One region of the Chryseobacterium scophthalmum genome, then DNA from elsewhere that is predicted to be linked to it. Evidence: riboswitches for the same ligand, from Rfam matches in the RefSeq annotation. Region 1 holds a riboswitch; the other holds the start of a gene.

Region 1 (7,531 bases):
GTTTTCTTCAAACAATAATGAAGTAACAGTTGGTAATTCCTGATGTCCACCTTTAAGAAGAATATTTTTACAGCCTGATCTTAAGATCTTTTCACCCGCAATTTTCATATCTTCTAACGTTTTAACCTCCATTTTTGCCAATATAGAAGCTTCATCCATATTCGGGGTGATAATTTCTGCGATGGGAAATAATTGTTCAATAATGGTTTGAATGGTTTCTTCTTCAATCAAACGATGTCCGCTTGTGGCAACCATGACAGGATCAAATACAATGGGAATCTTTGGATATTTACTTAAAGTTTTCACAATAGCTTCAACCAATTGAGGCGTATGAACCATACCAATTTTAATGGCATCAGGAAAAATATCGTCTAGTACAGCTTCTATTTGATCTGCAACAGCCTCCACCGAAACAGGATATATTTTTCTTACGCCCATTGTATTTTGAACAGGAAGTGCAGTAAGTACCGATGTTGAATAACATCCCAAAGCTGAAAATGTTTTGATATCTGCCTGTATTCCTGCGCCACCACTGCCGTCAAAACCTGCAATTGTAAGAACGGTAGGATAAGTATATTTTTTCATTTTACTATTTCATTTTTAATTTTATACGCTGCTTTTTCAGGATTTTTGGCACTGCAAATGGCAGATACAACAGCTAATGTATCTGCTCCTGCTTTTATAATGGAGGCTACGTTTGAAGAATTGATATTTCCGATGGCAACGAGTGGTTTGTCTGTAAGCGATCTTATTTTTGATAAACCTTCCAGTCCCCATTCAGTCACTGTATCTTTTTTGGTGTCGGTGCTAAATATGGGACTGATTCCCAGGTAATCTGACAATTCTGTGTTTACATTTTCAAGTTGGCTTAAATATTCAATAGAATATCCGATCATTTTATCTTTAAAAAACAATTCATTTCTGAGACTTGACGGAGATTTATCATTATTCCCGACATGAATTCCTGCTGAACCAATTTTTTCAGCAACCTCAAAATGATCATTAATAATAAGCGGAATATTGTATTTATCAGTGATTTCTTTTAATGTAAATGCTTTTCGAAGAAAATCTTCTGTTGAGGTATTTTTTTCACGCAGCTGAATAATATCAACACCACCTAGAATCGATTTTTCTGCAACTTCAAGAAAGTCTTTTCCTAAACAATCTTTCTCTGAAATCACCAAATATAACTGATAGGGAAATGATGGTTTTAAAATCATTGTTTTAGCATTTTTAAATGATCATAAAACTCATCTTCTGTAATATTGTACAGTTTATCAATGATATTGAGTTGTAAACTTCCCGGACCTGCACTTTGTTTAGCTGCTATTTCTCCTGCGATACCCAATAAACTCATTGCAGCAATAATAGCTTCTGTTTTGTCATCAATAACTCCGATAAAAGAACCAATCAGTGCAGTTGCTGTACAACCCAATCCGGTAACTTTTGTCATCATCGGATGACCATTTTTTAAATGAATTTCTTGATTTTCACTAATGATGATATCGGTTTCTCCTGAAATACAAACTAATGATTTGTGGTTTTGAACTAATATTTTGGCAGCTTCTACAGCTTCATTACTTTTTGCTGTACTGTCGACTCCTTTTGTAATGGTTTTACTGGCTTTTGAAAGAGCGATAATTTCAGAGGCATTTCCTCTGATAACGGTCGGGTTTAAAGAAAGAATCTTACTTAAAACCGAATCACGATAAGAGGTTGCTCCGGATCCAACAGGATCTAAAATCCAGGGTTTGTTTAATTCATTCGCTTTTTTTACAGCCAGAAGAATTGATTCTTCCCAATATTCATCAACTGTACCGATATTGACAACCAGTGAGTGCGAAATATTTACCATTTCTTCCACTTCAGATTTTGCATGAGCCATTATAGGTGATGCGCCAATTGCTAAAACCGCATTGGCAGTGCTGTTCATTACCACATAATTGGTGATACTGTGAACAAGGGGAGAAGTGTTGCGTACTTGAAGGATATTGTTCCAAAGATTATTTTCCATTCTAATATTTTTATCAATAAAAGCTTTAGGATAAATCCGGAACAACAGTCATCATTTTAGAATATGACATATTGCTTTTCCCTACGTCGGTGTAAGCCGTATCAGGTTCAAAGGGACTCTCTCAATTCTTTTCAGAATACCCCTAAAGCGTACACAAAAGTATTGAAAAATACTTCTTTAACTGCAAAAGCGACAAAAGATTTTATGATGGTATTAAATTATTCAAAAGTTAGCAAAACAAGTATTAAATGAAAATTTTAGATTTTATAAACCTTGAATTTCTTTTTTTCAATAAAAACAAAACACCCTAAAACAAGATGCTTCAGAGTGTTTTTATTTATAATAATTGATAGAGTATTAAGCCGTTAGTTTTTCAATTTTAACAAGAACATCATCAATGTCAAATGGTTTAGAAATAAATTCATCGGCATCACAAGAATTGATTACATTTTCGGCTTTTGCATGAGCACTGATGATCATTACAGGAATTTTTGAGGTAGCTTCATCTTCTTTTATTTGATTGCATAAATCGGTTCCTGAACCATCGGGTAATCTTACATCTAAAATAAAAACATCCGGAATAACCGATTGATCTCTATTGTTGAAGGCTTCAACGGTTGCAAATGAACGTACGTCATAATTTTCGAATGACAGGAGCAATTGTAATGCATCTCTGATGCCTGTCTCATCTTCTACGATAAAAATTGTTTTCATACCTCTTGCTTGGCAAAAACAAAGCCAACATTGAGATTGTATGAAAATATTTCGAAACAGATTTCTATCAAATCTGAGTGTATAAGCTTGAAAATCTTTTCTTTTTTTGAAAAAATATAGCTTAAAAGTTGGCTTTAAATAAATTATTTGCCAGTATTTCTTTTTAAAGAGATTTGAGCAGGTAACAGCAGGATAGCAGAAATTTTCGATAAGTATACTTTTATAAAAATAAAAATATGAGAAATATCATGTCTTTCCAGATTTAACTTTTCTTACGTTTTAATTTACGAGAAAGTATAAAAGTAATAATTATTAATCACCAGTCACGAAATGAAGAAATCTATAATAACTCTTGGTATTTTACTAAGTACCACAAGTTTTATCTTCGCACAGGAAAAACAATCTACCAATAAGACCACGGATAGTACAAAATCTAAAACAAAGGAGATAGAGGAAGTAGTCGTTATTGCTTATGGTACACAAAAAAAAGGAGAAGTTACCGGTTCTGTCGGAAAAGTGAATGTCTCAAGTTTTAAAGATCGTCCTATTTCACGGGTTGATCAGGCATTAACAGGACAGATTGCAGGTGTTAAAACCCGTGCTACTTCAGGAAAACCGGGAGAGCCACTGGAAATCAGAGTTCGTGGTTCGGCTTCGATATCGGCAAGTAATTCTCCTCTTTATGTAGTAGATGGAATGGTAGCGGATGATATGGCCAACATTTCTCCGGATGATGTGCAATCGATTGAAGTACTTAAAGATGCCGCATCTACAGCAATGTACGGATCACGAGGTTCTAACGGAATTGTGATTGTAACAACCAAAAAAGGAGTTTCTGGAAAGCCGTCATTCTCATTTTCCCAGTATTATGGGGTTCAGACTATTGAAAAAAAGCTGGACATCATGAACAGTGCAGAATGGATTGATTATGCAACCGAATCTATTAATAAAAGATGGGTGGCTTTATCTCCTGGTAATTCAGCTTCAGACAGCTATGCGGTAAGAGCAAATTATTTTAATCTGGCAAATACTACCGATTATAATTTAGCAAATATTACTTATATGGTAGATCCGAGATGGGGAACCGATCAGGTTGCAAATATTGATTGGCAGGATGCTTTTTATCGTCCAGCCGCAATTCAGAATTATCAGTTATCGGTAAGAGGAGGAAGTCAGAATGTAAAATATGCGATTTCGGCTGCGTATTTTGATCAGGAAGGTATGGCGCTAAATACTGGTTTTAATAGATTCAATTTAAGTGCAGTTATTGATGTCAACATTTCTGATAAATGGAAAGCGGGAATTACTTTACGACCAAGTTATTCTCAAAGTTACGGAGCTGCAGTAGACGGAAAAGATAATGAAGCGCATAAAATGCTTTCTATGGTTCCTGTTGCAGAATTATCTGCAGGTCTTTATACCAATTTCTGGAAAAATATAAGATACAGATGGGCTGGTTCTACAGTAAGCCCGATTGGAACTTTAGAAAACACAACGAATGATACCAATGAGTTCAGATTGTTGTCTACGATGTACATGTCTTATGATATTTTACCGGGTTTAAATTTTAAAATTTCGGGAGGTGCTACAAATAATTTTAATATCAATACGGGTTACATTCCAACTTTTAATTTAGTTACCAATATTCCGGGGCAGGTAAGTATTGCGAGCAGAAGAACGGTAAATTATAACCGATATTTAGGAGAGGCTTTATTAAATTATAAAAAGACTTTCGGAAGCCATACTATTGCCGCTCTTGCCGGATATAGTGCAGAAAACTACAGAACGACTTCGCAATATAATCGTAACAAAGGTTTTGCGAATGATGATTTAAAAACGTTTAACTTCACTCAGTCTGCATCAGTATTAAACTCAGAATATACTGCTTCAGAATGGATGTTGACTTCATTGTTTGGTCGTGTAAACTATGACTACCAAAAAAAATATATGCTATTTGCAAGTATTCGTAGAGATGGCTCATCCAGATTTGGATGGAACAATCTTTATGGAACTTTCGCAGCATTTGGGGGAGCATGGAAAATGGATGAAGAAGAATTTTTTAAAGATAAAACATGGTTAAGCAATTTAAAACTAAGATACAGTTGGGGAGAAAATGGGAATAATAACATTGGAGATTACCGTGCTTTTGGTACACTTGCCGGAGGTAATTATTCATTTGGCGGAGGCTTATCAAACGGTTTAATACCCAATACAATTCCCAATCCGAATTTAACCTGGGAAAAAACACAGTCTTCAGATTTTGGTTTTGAATTAGGCTTATTCAACAGAATTGATTTTACAGCAGATTATTACATCAAAAAAACCAATGATCTTCTTTTGCAGCAGCCAATTCCTTATACAACAGGCTACAATATTATGTGGAAGAATGTAGGTTCGGTTCAAAACAAAGGTTTAGAATTCGAACTAAGCACAAAAAACTTAACGGGAGCATTTAAATGGAATACTTCGGCGAATATTGCCTTCAATAATAATAAAGTTTTACAATTGGGAAGTGATAATGCGCCTATTTATACAGGTTTTAGCAGCAGTACCAATATTATTAAGGTAGGGGAAGAGCTTAATTCATTTTATTTATATGAAGCGATTGGGGTGCTTTCTACTGCAGATATTAATAATTCAGCAGTTGCCAAAACAACTGGAGCGATTGCAGGAGACGTTAAATACAGAGATTTTAACGGTGATGGGAAAATTGACGAAAATGACCGTCATATTGTAGGAAGTCCTACTCCTGATTATTATTGGGGGTTTACCAATACATTTTCTTATAAAGGTTTTGATCTTTCTGTGTTTTTCCAAGGTCAGAAAGGTGGATATAGTTATGCATTGCTTGGACGTGCAATTGACCGTACCGGAATGGGAACTACAACTAACGTAATGGGGAACTGGGCAAATCGTTGGCGTTCTGATGCAGATCCGGGAGACGGAAAAACACCAAGATTAGACGGTACTACAGGAAGTCTTTTAGATACAAGATGGTTGTATGATGCGACTTACATTCAGCTGAAAAATGTGACTTTAGGATATAATTTTGAGCAGGAATTAGTGAAAAAATTAAAAATTTCTAATCTAAGAGTGTATGTCAGCTTAGAAAATGTCTGGAGAAAAGATCATTATTATGGTGGCTACAACCCAGAATCTGTACAATCAGACGGTACCGATTACGGAGCATATCCTAATGCAAAAGTATATATGATGGGCTTAAACTTTAACTTCTAAATTTTTAAAAAATGAAAATCAATTATAAAAAAAATATGTCTTTCTTAAATATGAAATCTCTCACAAAAGCATTGGTATGTGGAACAATGATGTTGGGAATGCTGAGTTGTGAAGACGATTTAAGACTCGAACCGGAAAATAATATTACCCAAAATTCTTTTTATACGACAGAATTACAGATTCAGCAGGCGTTGTCTGGAGTATATTCTGCGATGATAAATTCCTCATCAAGAGGTGGCTATGATGTTAATTTTTATTTATTGGCGTCAGAAGTTCGTTCTAATAATTTTAATGCCATCTCGCAAAACGGAAATAGAGATTATTACGCCATCAATCGCTTTCAGGATACTTCTTCTACAGAAGAAATGGAAATTCTTTGGGAAGATGCTTATCAGCAGATTTCTTACGCCAATATGCTTTTATCAAGAATTGATGCTGTACCTTTTGCAGTGGCGGCAACAAAGGAACAGTATCGATCTGAAGCCCGTTTTTTAAGAGCCTATGCTTATTTTGAGCTGATGCGAAGTTTCGGAAAAGTTCCTTTAATCGATCATCCTGTAAGTCCGGAAGAAGCTGCCACAATTCAAAGAACAGATTTGGCAACGCTTTATAATTTCATTACTTCAGAGATTGAATCATCTATTGGAGGTTTAAAAAACACCTACGATAATGCAAACAAAGGAAGAATAACAAAATCAGCGGCTCATGCCATGTTAGGAAGAATTTATCTTACCGGGTCTGGTTATCCGCTCAATAATGGAGCGTATGTTGCCAAAGCAAAAGACCATTTATTTACCGTTATTCAGGGAGAAGGTCAGTTTGTCACCTTTGCGCCTAATTACGCAGATTTATTTAAAAGTGCGAATGATAATAAATACCATATTTTCGAAATTCAGCATATCAGTGGCGGTTTGTCTCAAGGTTCTTATTTGCCAAGTTATGTCTCACCAAATTTTGGAGTGACTGATCCTTTCTACAATCCGCAAGGAAGTTTGTTTAGTTCTGCGGAATTAGGTGTTTCACAATCATTGATTGATGCCTATGAACCAGGAGATTTGAGACTTCCGTTAACAATTAAAACCAGCTTCATTGCGCAAAATGGTCAACCGGATCAGGCTAAATTTTTTGTAAAATTCCGTGAAAAAGGAATCGTTCTAACTAATCGTTACGACTGGCCGATTAATTTCCCGATTATACGTTATGCAGACGTTCTTTTGATGTATGCAGAAGTTTTAAATAGTCAAGGAAATACAGCTGCTGCGGTTCCATATTTAAACAAAATTCGTCAGAGAGCAGGTCTTACAGCGGTTTCTACCTCTATTTCTGCGAATGATTTTACCACGGCGCTTCGAAAAGAAAGAAGAGTTGAATTTGCAGGTGAAGGTGTTTATTGGCATGATTTGGTACGTTGGAATACGGCTGTAAATGTCATCAACCAAGCTGCAGCAAGTCTTAATTACAACTTTACGATTACAACCAATGATTATCTGTATCAGATTCCTTTATCTCAAATTCAGGTTGCGGGATATGAACAGAATCCTTAAATTTTTTTTAAGTTGATTGATG
Region 2 (7,531 bases), on a different contig from region 1:
TCGAAGTGACGTTCTTATATTTCTGATAGAGTTTTTATTTTTAGATCGTTTAAAATTTCAACCTTTAAACTCCGCTATACACAGAATCCCAATCTTTCATTATTGGGTCGTAGCCTGCATTTTTAATAATATTTTTAATTTCCTCCATGCTTCTTTCGTCACTGGTTTCAAATTGTTCCAAAGATTCTTTGTCCACCGCATAACCACCCGGATTGGTTTTCGAAGCTGCACTCATTGCTGTTGCGCCTAAAGAAATGATATTATTTCTAAATTTTTCGCTCTCTCTTGTTGAAATAGAGATTTCCAAATCTTCATTCCAGATTCGGTAAGCACAGATCAATTGGAGTAGATCTTTATCAGACATAATAAAATTGGGTTCAATAATTCCTTCCGCTGGTCGAAGTCTTGGAAATGAAACCGAATATCTACTTTTCCAATATTGTTTTTGAAGATAATCAATGTGAAGTGCGTTGAAAAAACTGTCAATACGCCAATCTTCCAAACCAAGCAAAACGCCTAAACCCATTTTATGAATTCCGGCTTTACCAATTCTGTCAGGCGTTTCCAGGCGAAAATTAAAGTTTGATTTTTTTCCTTTTGGATGATATTCTTTATAAACTTCCTGATGATAGGTTTCCTGATAGACCAAAACAGCATTCACACCTGCATCATGAAGCTGTTGATATTCTTCTTCTGACAAAGGTTGAACTTCAATCGAAATATTAGCAAAATGTGGCTTCAACTGACGAACAGCATTCAGAAAATAATTAATTCCAACTGTTTTATTTGCTTCTCCGCTTACCAGCAAAACGTGATTGACACCCATTGATCTTAAAACGGTAGCTTCGATCATTAATTCAGTATCAGAAAGGGTTTTCCTTCTAATTGAATTATCTAAACTGAAACCGCAGTACGTACAAATATTCTGACATTCATTACTCAGGTACAACGGCGCATACAACTGAATGGTTTTCCCGAACCGCTTCTGAGTAAGTTGCTGCGTCATTTTCGCCATTAATTCTAACTTTTGAGCAGCAACCGGTGAAAGAAAGTTCAGAAAATCCTCTATCGTTCTATTCTTTTTTTGAAGACTATTTTCCACATCAGATAACGTTACTTTTTCAAGCTTTGCTTTTACCTCATCCCATTGGTATTTTTCAAAAAAATCTTTAAAACTTTTCATAATATTCGGTTTAATCCAAATGACGCGTTGTCTACTATTTATTGATAGGATTTTATCCTATCCTTTATTAAATCGTCCTTTCAGGACTCTTTTATTCATTACTTTAATCAAACAAAAAAGAAGTCAGTGGACTTGATGCTTCTGCATGGTTTCCGATAGCTCCCAAACCAGATTCAAAAGCTCTTCTTCCCGCAATTACGCCTTCTTTAAAAGCCAATGCCATATTTACAGGATTTCTTGCAACAGCAATTGCAGTATTTACCAAAACCGCATCAGCTCCCATTTCCATTGCTTTGGCGGCATCAGAAGGCGCTCCAATTCCGGCATCAACAACAACAGGAACATTACTTTGAGCAATAATTATTTCTAAAAAATCTAAAGTTCTTAAACCTTTATTCGTTCCAATCGGCGCTCCCAAAGGCATTACAACGGCTGTTCCTACATCTTCCAGACGTTTGCACAAAACCGGATCAGCATGAATATAAGGCATAACAATAAATCCTAATTTTGCCAATTCTTCTGTTGCATACAACGTTTCAATCGGATCGGGTAATAAATATTTTGGATCAGGATGAATTTCCAATTTCACCCAATTGGTTTCCAAAGCTTCTCTTGCCAATTGCGCTGCCAAAACCGCCTCTTTCACCGTTCTTGCTCCTGAAGTATTCGGTAAAAGGTGAGATTTTGTAGGTTTTAGAGCATTTAACAAATCATCTTCTGAAGATTGCGAATCGATTCTTTTTAAAGCCATTGTTACCAATTCACTTCCGGAAGCGATGATGGAGTCCGTCATTTCTGAAAGATTTCCGAATTTTCCGGTTCCTAAAAACAATCTCGATCCGAAAGTTCTGTCTGCTATAATTAATGGTTGATTGTTCATTGCATTGCTATTTTAAATTCGTTGATAGTAGATGGTTGATTGGTGATTTGCCCCGAAACGGCGACTCCATAAATTCCTATTTGTTGTAAGAGGTCGATGTCTTTCAAAACCACTCCGCCAATTGCGAATATTTTTGGAATTTCTAATCCTTTTTCTTTTAAATCCTGGATTATTTTTTTATATCCTTCAAAGCCTAAAATCGGACTTAACTGCTCTTTAGTTGAAGTAAATCGAAGTGGTCCCAAACCGATGTAATCACATGATTCATTCATTCTTTGCAAAACATCAGAAATAGAATTTGCCGTTCCACCGATAATTTTATTTTCTCCTAAAATCTGTCTTGCAATATCAATCGAAGTATCTTTTAAACCTAAATGAACACCGTCTGCATCGATATCTTTTGCAATCTGAACATGGTCATTGATGATACAAACTGATTGGTATTCTGAACACAGCAGTTTTGAATTTTCACAAAGCTTAATAAACTCATTTTCGGGAGCATTTTTCCAACGAATCTGAATCCATTTTATGCCGTTGTCTAAGGCCTTTTTTATATTTAATTCCTGTTCGGATTTTGTAAAACCTTGAGAAATATATTGTAGTTTTTCCATTTTTAAATTTGAATACATCTTAATAAACTATATTCTGGCTGCATTTTCTGAAAACATGTAAAGGCTCATCACTCTCCCATATTGCCCCTAACAAAGCCACTCCATCAATATTATTATCAAAAACGTGATGAATATTATTTTCGTTAATTCCTCCCAAAGCAATTAGTTTAACATTAGAATTGTCTCGTTTTTTAATATCATTTAAAATCGTTGAATTTTCCTCATATCCTTTTTTAGAAATACTTGGAAAAACCGGACTGATAAATGCATATTCCCACTCTTTATTCAATTGATTAAAAGTTTCAATATCATGAACAGACGTTGAAATTGTTTTATCTGTAAAAGATTGATACAAACCATTTTGTCTGTCAATTTCTCTAAAATGAAATCTTGAAATATTAAAGTTTTCCGCCACATCGTAATGACTGTGAAAAACCAATTGAGGGTAAAATTCCGAATCAATTTTTTGAATAAAATCAGTCATTTTTTCTGAATTAATAAAAGGTTTTCTTACATGAAGCAAATCCAAACCTTCCTGAAATAGTTGATTGATGATCTCAGTTTCATTTTGAACAAGTTCTTCGGGAGAAATTACAATGATCATATATAAATTTCTTTCCCTTTTTCGATGAATTCCTGAGATTTGTCGAACATTCCTTTTTCTGCAGACTCACGGATTTCCTGTGTGATTTTCATTGAACAGAATTTTGGTCCGCACATTGAGCAGAAATGCGCAATTTTTGCTCCGTCTGCAGGAAGCGTTTCATCATGATAAGATCTTGCCGTATCTGGATCCAATGAAAGATTAAACTGATCTTCCCAACGAAATTCAAATCTTGCTTTACTCAAAGCGTTGTCTCTGTATTGCGAACCAGGATGACCTTTCGCCAGATCTGCAGCATGAGCAGCCAACTTGTAAGTTATTACTCCAACTTTTACATCTTCTTTATTGGGAAGTCCCAAATGTTCTTTTGGTGTCACATAACACAACATCGCGCAACCAAACCAGCCAATCATTGCTGCACCAATTCCGGAAGTAATGTGATCGTAACCTGGCGCAATATCCGTCGTTAAAGGACCTAATGTATAAAACGGTGCTTCATCACAAACTTCCAATTGCTTATCCATATTTTCTTTGATCATGTGCATCGGAACGTGACCAGGACCTTCAATCATTACCTGAACATTGTGTTTCCAGGCAATTTTTGTCAGTTCGCCTAAAGTTTCCAATTCCGCAAATTGTGCTTCATCATTCGCATCAGCAATAGAGCCAGGACGAAGGCCGTCGCCTAAAGAAAAAGCAACGTCATATTTTTTCATGATCTCGCAGATCTCCTCGAAGTGGGTGTATAAAAAGTTTTCTTTATGATGAAACAAACACCATTTTGCCATGATAGAACCACCTCTGGAAACAATTCCTGTGACACGTTTTGCGGTTAAATGAATATATCTCAACAAAACTCCAGCGTGAATTGTGAAGTACGAAACTCCCTGTTCTGCCTGTTCGATCAAAGTATCTTTAAAAATTTCCCAAGTGAGATCTTCTGCAACACCTTTTACTTTTTCCAACGCCTGATAAATCGGGACCGTACCAATAGGTACCGGGCTGTTTCTGATGATCCATTCTCTGGTTTCGTGAATATTTTTTCCCGTTGACAGATCCATAATTGTATCTGCTCCCCATCTGCAGGCCCAAACCGCTTTCTCAACTTCTTCTTCAATACTCGATGAAACGGCACTGTTTCCGATGTTTGCATTAATTTTAACCAAAAAATTTCGCCCAATAATCATTGGTTCGCTTTCCGGATGATTGATATTATTGGGAATAATTGCTCTTCCTGCTGCAATTTCGTCTCTTACAAACTCGGGAGTAATTTTGTTTTTCGGAGTTCTTGCACCAAAATTATTTCCCTGATGTTGAAAAGCCATGTCTTTTGAAACAGAATCGAGCTGCTCAATTTTTTGATTTTCTCTGATCGCAATGTATTCCATTTCGGGAGTGATGATGCCCTGTCTTGCGTAGTATAATTGGGTAACTTGTTGTCCTTCCTTTGCAACTTTTGGTTTGTGATTGTAAGAAAAACGCAATTCATCCAATTTTGAATTTGAAAGACGGGCTTTTCCGTATTCTGAAGTAATTCCATCAAGAATTTCTACATCATTTCTGTCTAAGATCCATTGTTCACGAATTCTTGGAAGTCCTTTTTCGATATTAATTTCAGAATTTTCATCGGTGTAAGGTCCTGAAGTATCATACACAGTAACAGGTGGATTATGTTCTAAAGTTCCGTTGGTGAGTTTTGTCGGACTTAGCTGTATTTCGCGCATCGCTACATTGATTGGATGAATTTTCCCTTCAACATAGATCTTTTTTGAGTTCGGAAACGGCGAACGTGTAATTTTATGAGCCATAAAAATATTTTTTAACCGCCTTGAGTAGCAGTAATGATTAAAATTGAATCTTGGTTGTTGAGAATGGTTTCCGCCCAAAATGACTGCGGAATAATACGATTGTTGAGCGCTACAGCAATTCCTTTTTTCTTTTCAGGTAATTCCATAGCGATAAGTGCTTCCAGCGTTTTGGGAAGTACATCAAAATTTCTTAGTGTGTGATTGATTGTGAGCTCCATTCCTAAATTTTTAAATACACTTTAGGAATGCCCATCATTGTACAATAGAATGTACAGCAAAGTCATCTCACTTTTTCCTACGCTAGTATGATCTAGAAATCAGGTTCAAAGGGTAAAGTCTCAGCCTGTTTTGTCAACAGACACCCCTAAAGTTGGGAGCGAAGTTAGACATTTTTTTAAAATGGGCAAAATTTTTTGAAGGAGATGGAAGTTGGAGGATAGAAGCTGGAAGTTTTAAATGTTTGAAAATATTGTTTTTTATATCTCGCTGATTTTGCAGATTACGCAGATGTTTTTTTATTTTATACTGGAAAGATTCTAGTTGAAATTCTTATAAAATGATAATATTTGTGTTTGGTTTTCAAATACTTAAATAAATGACTTCCCCTCTAGCCGCGATTGCAACGGCATCCTTTTGGGTTGCGGCGAAGCGAAGCGGAGCCGTAACCCAAAAGATATAGTGGAAAGCGGGAAAAAGCTCCTAAAAAGTAGAAAAATAAAACTGAATTTTAGATTTGAAGAAAATAAAAATGGAAACCAGATTATCTCTAATTTCCATTTTATAACTTATTTCTAATTTAATATTATTCTTCACACGCTCTCCAGATCGCGTCATTCTGCGGAACGGGAGCAACGATTGTCATCTCCTCCTTTGTAACAGGATGTATAAACTGAAGTTTTCTGGCGTGAAGATTAATTCCTCCATCCGGATTTGAACGAGGCGCACCGTATTTTAAATCACCTTTAATAGGAACTCCGGTTTTTGATAACTGTGCTCTGATTTGATGATGTCTTCCGGTTTCCAGATCAATTTCTAAAAGAAGATAATTATCCAGAGTTTTAATAACATTGTAGGTAAGAATTGCTTCTTTTGCACCCTCGGTAACTTTCGTAAAAACGATTGCTTTATTATTCTTTTCGTTTTTCTGAAGATAATGAACCAATCTTTGGCTTTGAGGAATCATTTCTTTAGCAACAACTGCCCAATACGTTTTCTGAATTTCACGGTTTTTAACCATTTGAGTCAATCGTGAAAGCGCTTTTGAAGTTTTAGCATAAATCACTAAACCAGAAGTTGGCCGGTCGATACGATGTACCAAACCCAGAAAAACATTTCCGGGTTTATTATCTCTTTTTTTGATGAAATCTTTAATGGAATCGAGTAAAGGTTCGTCACCGGTTTTATCACCCTGAACGAGTTGCCCTACTTTTTTATTGATAACTAAAAGGTGATTATCCTCAAAAACAATCTGCTCTTCCATACTACCTTAACGATTCTGTGATCTGCTCACAAAAGAAATAACCACTCCACCTAAAAGACCAATCGTTTTTATGATGTTAAGACTTGAATCCATCGGTAAAAATGCTCCGATGATGCACAAACCTGCCGCAGCGTACATTGGGTACATAAACTTAGTATGCATCAACATTCTTCCCTGAACGATAAAACTGATTCCAATTAAAATATAAAATAATCTTGCTGAAAGAAGATAGTTAATATTATCCGGGAAAATTCTAAACCAACCTGCAGCTAAACAAATGATTGCTAAAATTGATAAAATTCCTTGTGTTGCCTGTAAATTACTTTTCATTAATAGCTCTCATTTTGGTTAGGGAAATCAGCACTTTTCACGTCTTTCACATATTGGGAAACTGCTCCTGTAATTTCTGTATATAGATCTAGATATCTTCTTAAAAATTTTGGAGAGAAACCTTTGTTCATTCCCACCATATCATGATATACCAAAACCTGTCCGTCACAATGAGGTCCGGCTCCAATTCCGATCGTTGGAATTGAGATACTTTCCGTCACTCTTTTAGCCAGATCCGCAGGAATTTTTTCAAGAACAACTCCAAAACATCCTAATTCTTCAAGCAATTTTGCATCGTTGATTAATTTTTCAGCTTCAGCCTCTTCTTTAGCTCTTACTTTATAAGTTCCAAACTGGTAAATAGACTGTGGCGTTAATCCCAAATGTCCCATAATAGGAATTCCGGCATTGATGATTTTTTTAATTGATTTTGAAATTTCTTTTCCACCCTCAATTTTAATCGCATGAGCTCCTCCTTCTTTCATCATTCTAACTGCAGATTCCAGTGCGATATCAGGATTACTTTGGTAAGTTCCGAAAGGAAGATCTGCAATTACCAATGCTCTTTCTACCCCTCTCACCACACTTTGAGTGTGATAAATCATCTGATCTAATGTAATAGGAAGTGTTGTTTC

The links. Region 1 has a riboswitch for thiamine pyrophosphate ahead of thiM (hydroxyethylthiazole kinase). Riboswitches for the same ligand answer to the same signal wherever they lie in the genome.
Region 2: it holds a riboswitch for thiamine pyrophosphate, as region 1 does, so the genes downstream of both, thiS (sulfur carrier protein ThiS) here and thiM (hydroxyethylthiazole kinase) in region 1, are expected to answer to the same signal.

The regions. Positions count from the first base shown of each region.
Region 1 covers NZ_FSRQ01000001.1:1,463,185-1,470,715, reverse strand. The annotation lists gene thiD (bifunctional hydroxymethylpyrimidine kinase/phosphomethylpyrimidine kinase) at 1-585, opposite strand, end outside; gene thiE (thiamine phosphate synthase) at 582-1,220, opposite strand; gene thiM (hydroxyethylthiazole kinase) at 1,217-2,014, opposite strand; TPP riboswitch at 2,076-2,168, opposite strand; gene BUR17_RS06605 (response regulator) at 2,372-2,728, opposite strand; gene BUR17_RS06600 (SusC/RagA family TonB-linked outer membrane protein) at 3,059-5,965, shown strand; gene BUR17_RS06595 (RagB/SusD family nutrient uptake outer membrane protein) at 6,016-7,509, shown strand.
Region 2 covers NZ_FSRQ01000002.1:107,325-114,855, forward strand. The annotation lists gene thiH (2-iminoacetate synthase ThiH) at 65-1,183, opposite strand; gene BUR17_RS10610 (thiazole synthase) at 1,287-2,063, opposite strand; gene thiE (thiamine phosphate synthase) at 2,060-2,674, opposite strand; gene BUR17_RS10620 (thiamine phosphate synthase) at 2,694-3,278, opposite strand; gene thiC (phosphomethylpyrimidine synthase ThiC) at 3,275-5,086, opposite strand; gene thiS (sulfur carrier protein ThiS) at 5,098-5,304, opposite strand; TPP riboswitch at 5,362-5,462, opposite strand; gene BUR17_RS10635 (RluA family pseudouridine synthase) at 5,889-6,566, opposite strand; gene BUR17_RS10640 (hypothetical protein) at 6,573-6,896, opposite strand; gene panB (3-methyl-2-oxobutanoate hydroxymethyltransferase) at 6,896-7,531, opposite strand, start outside.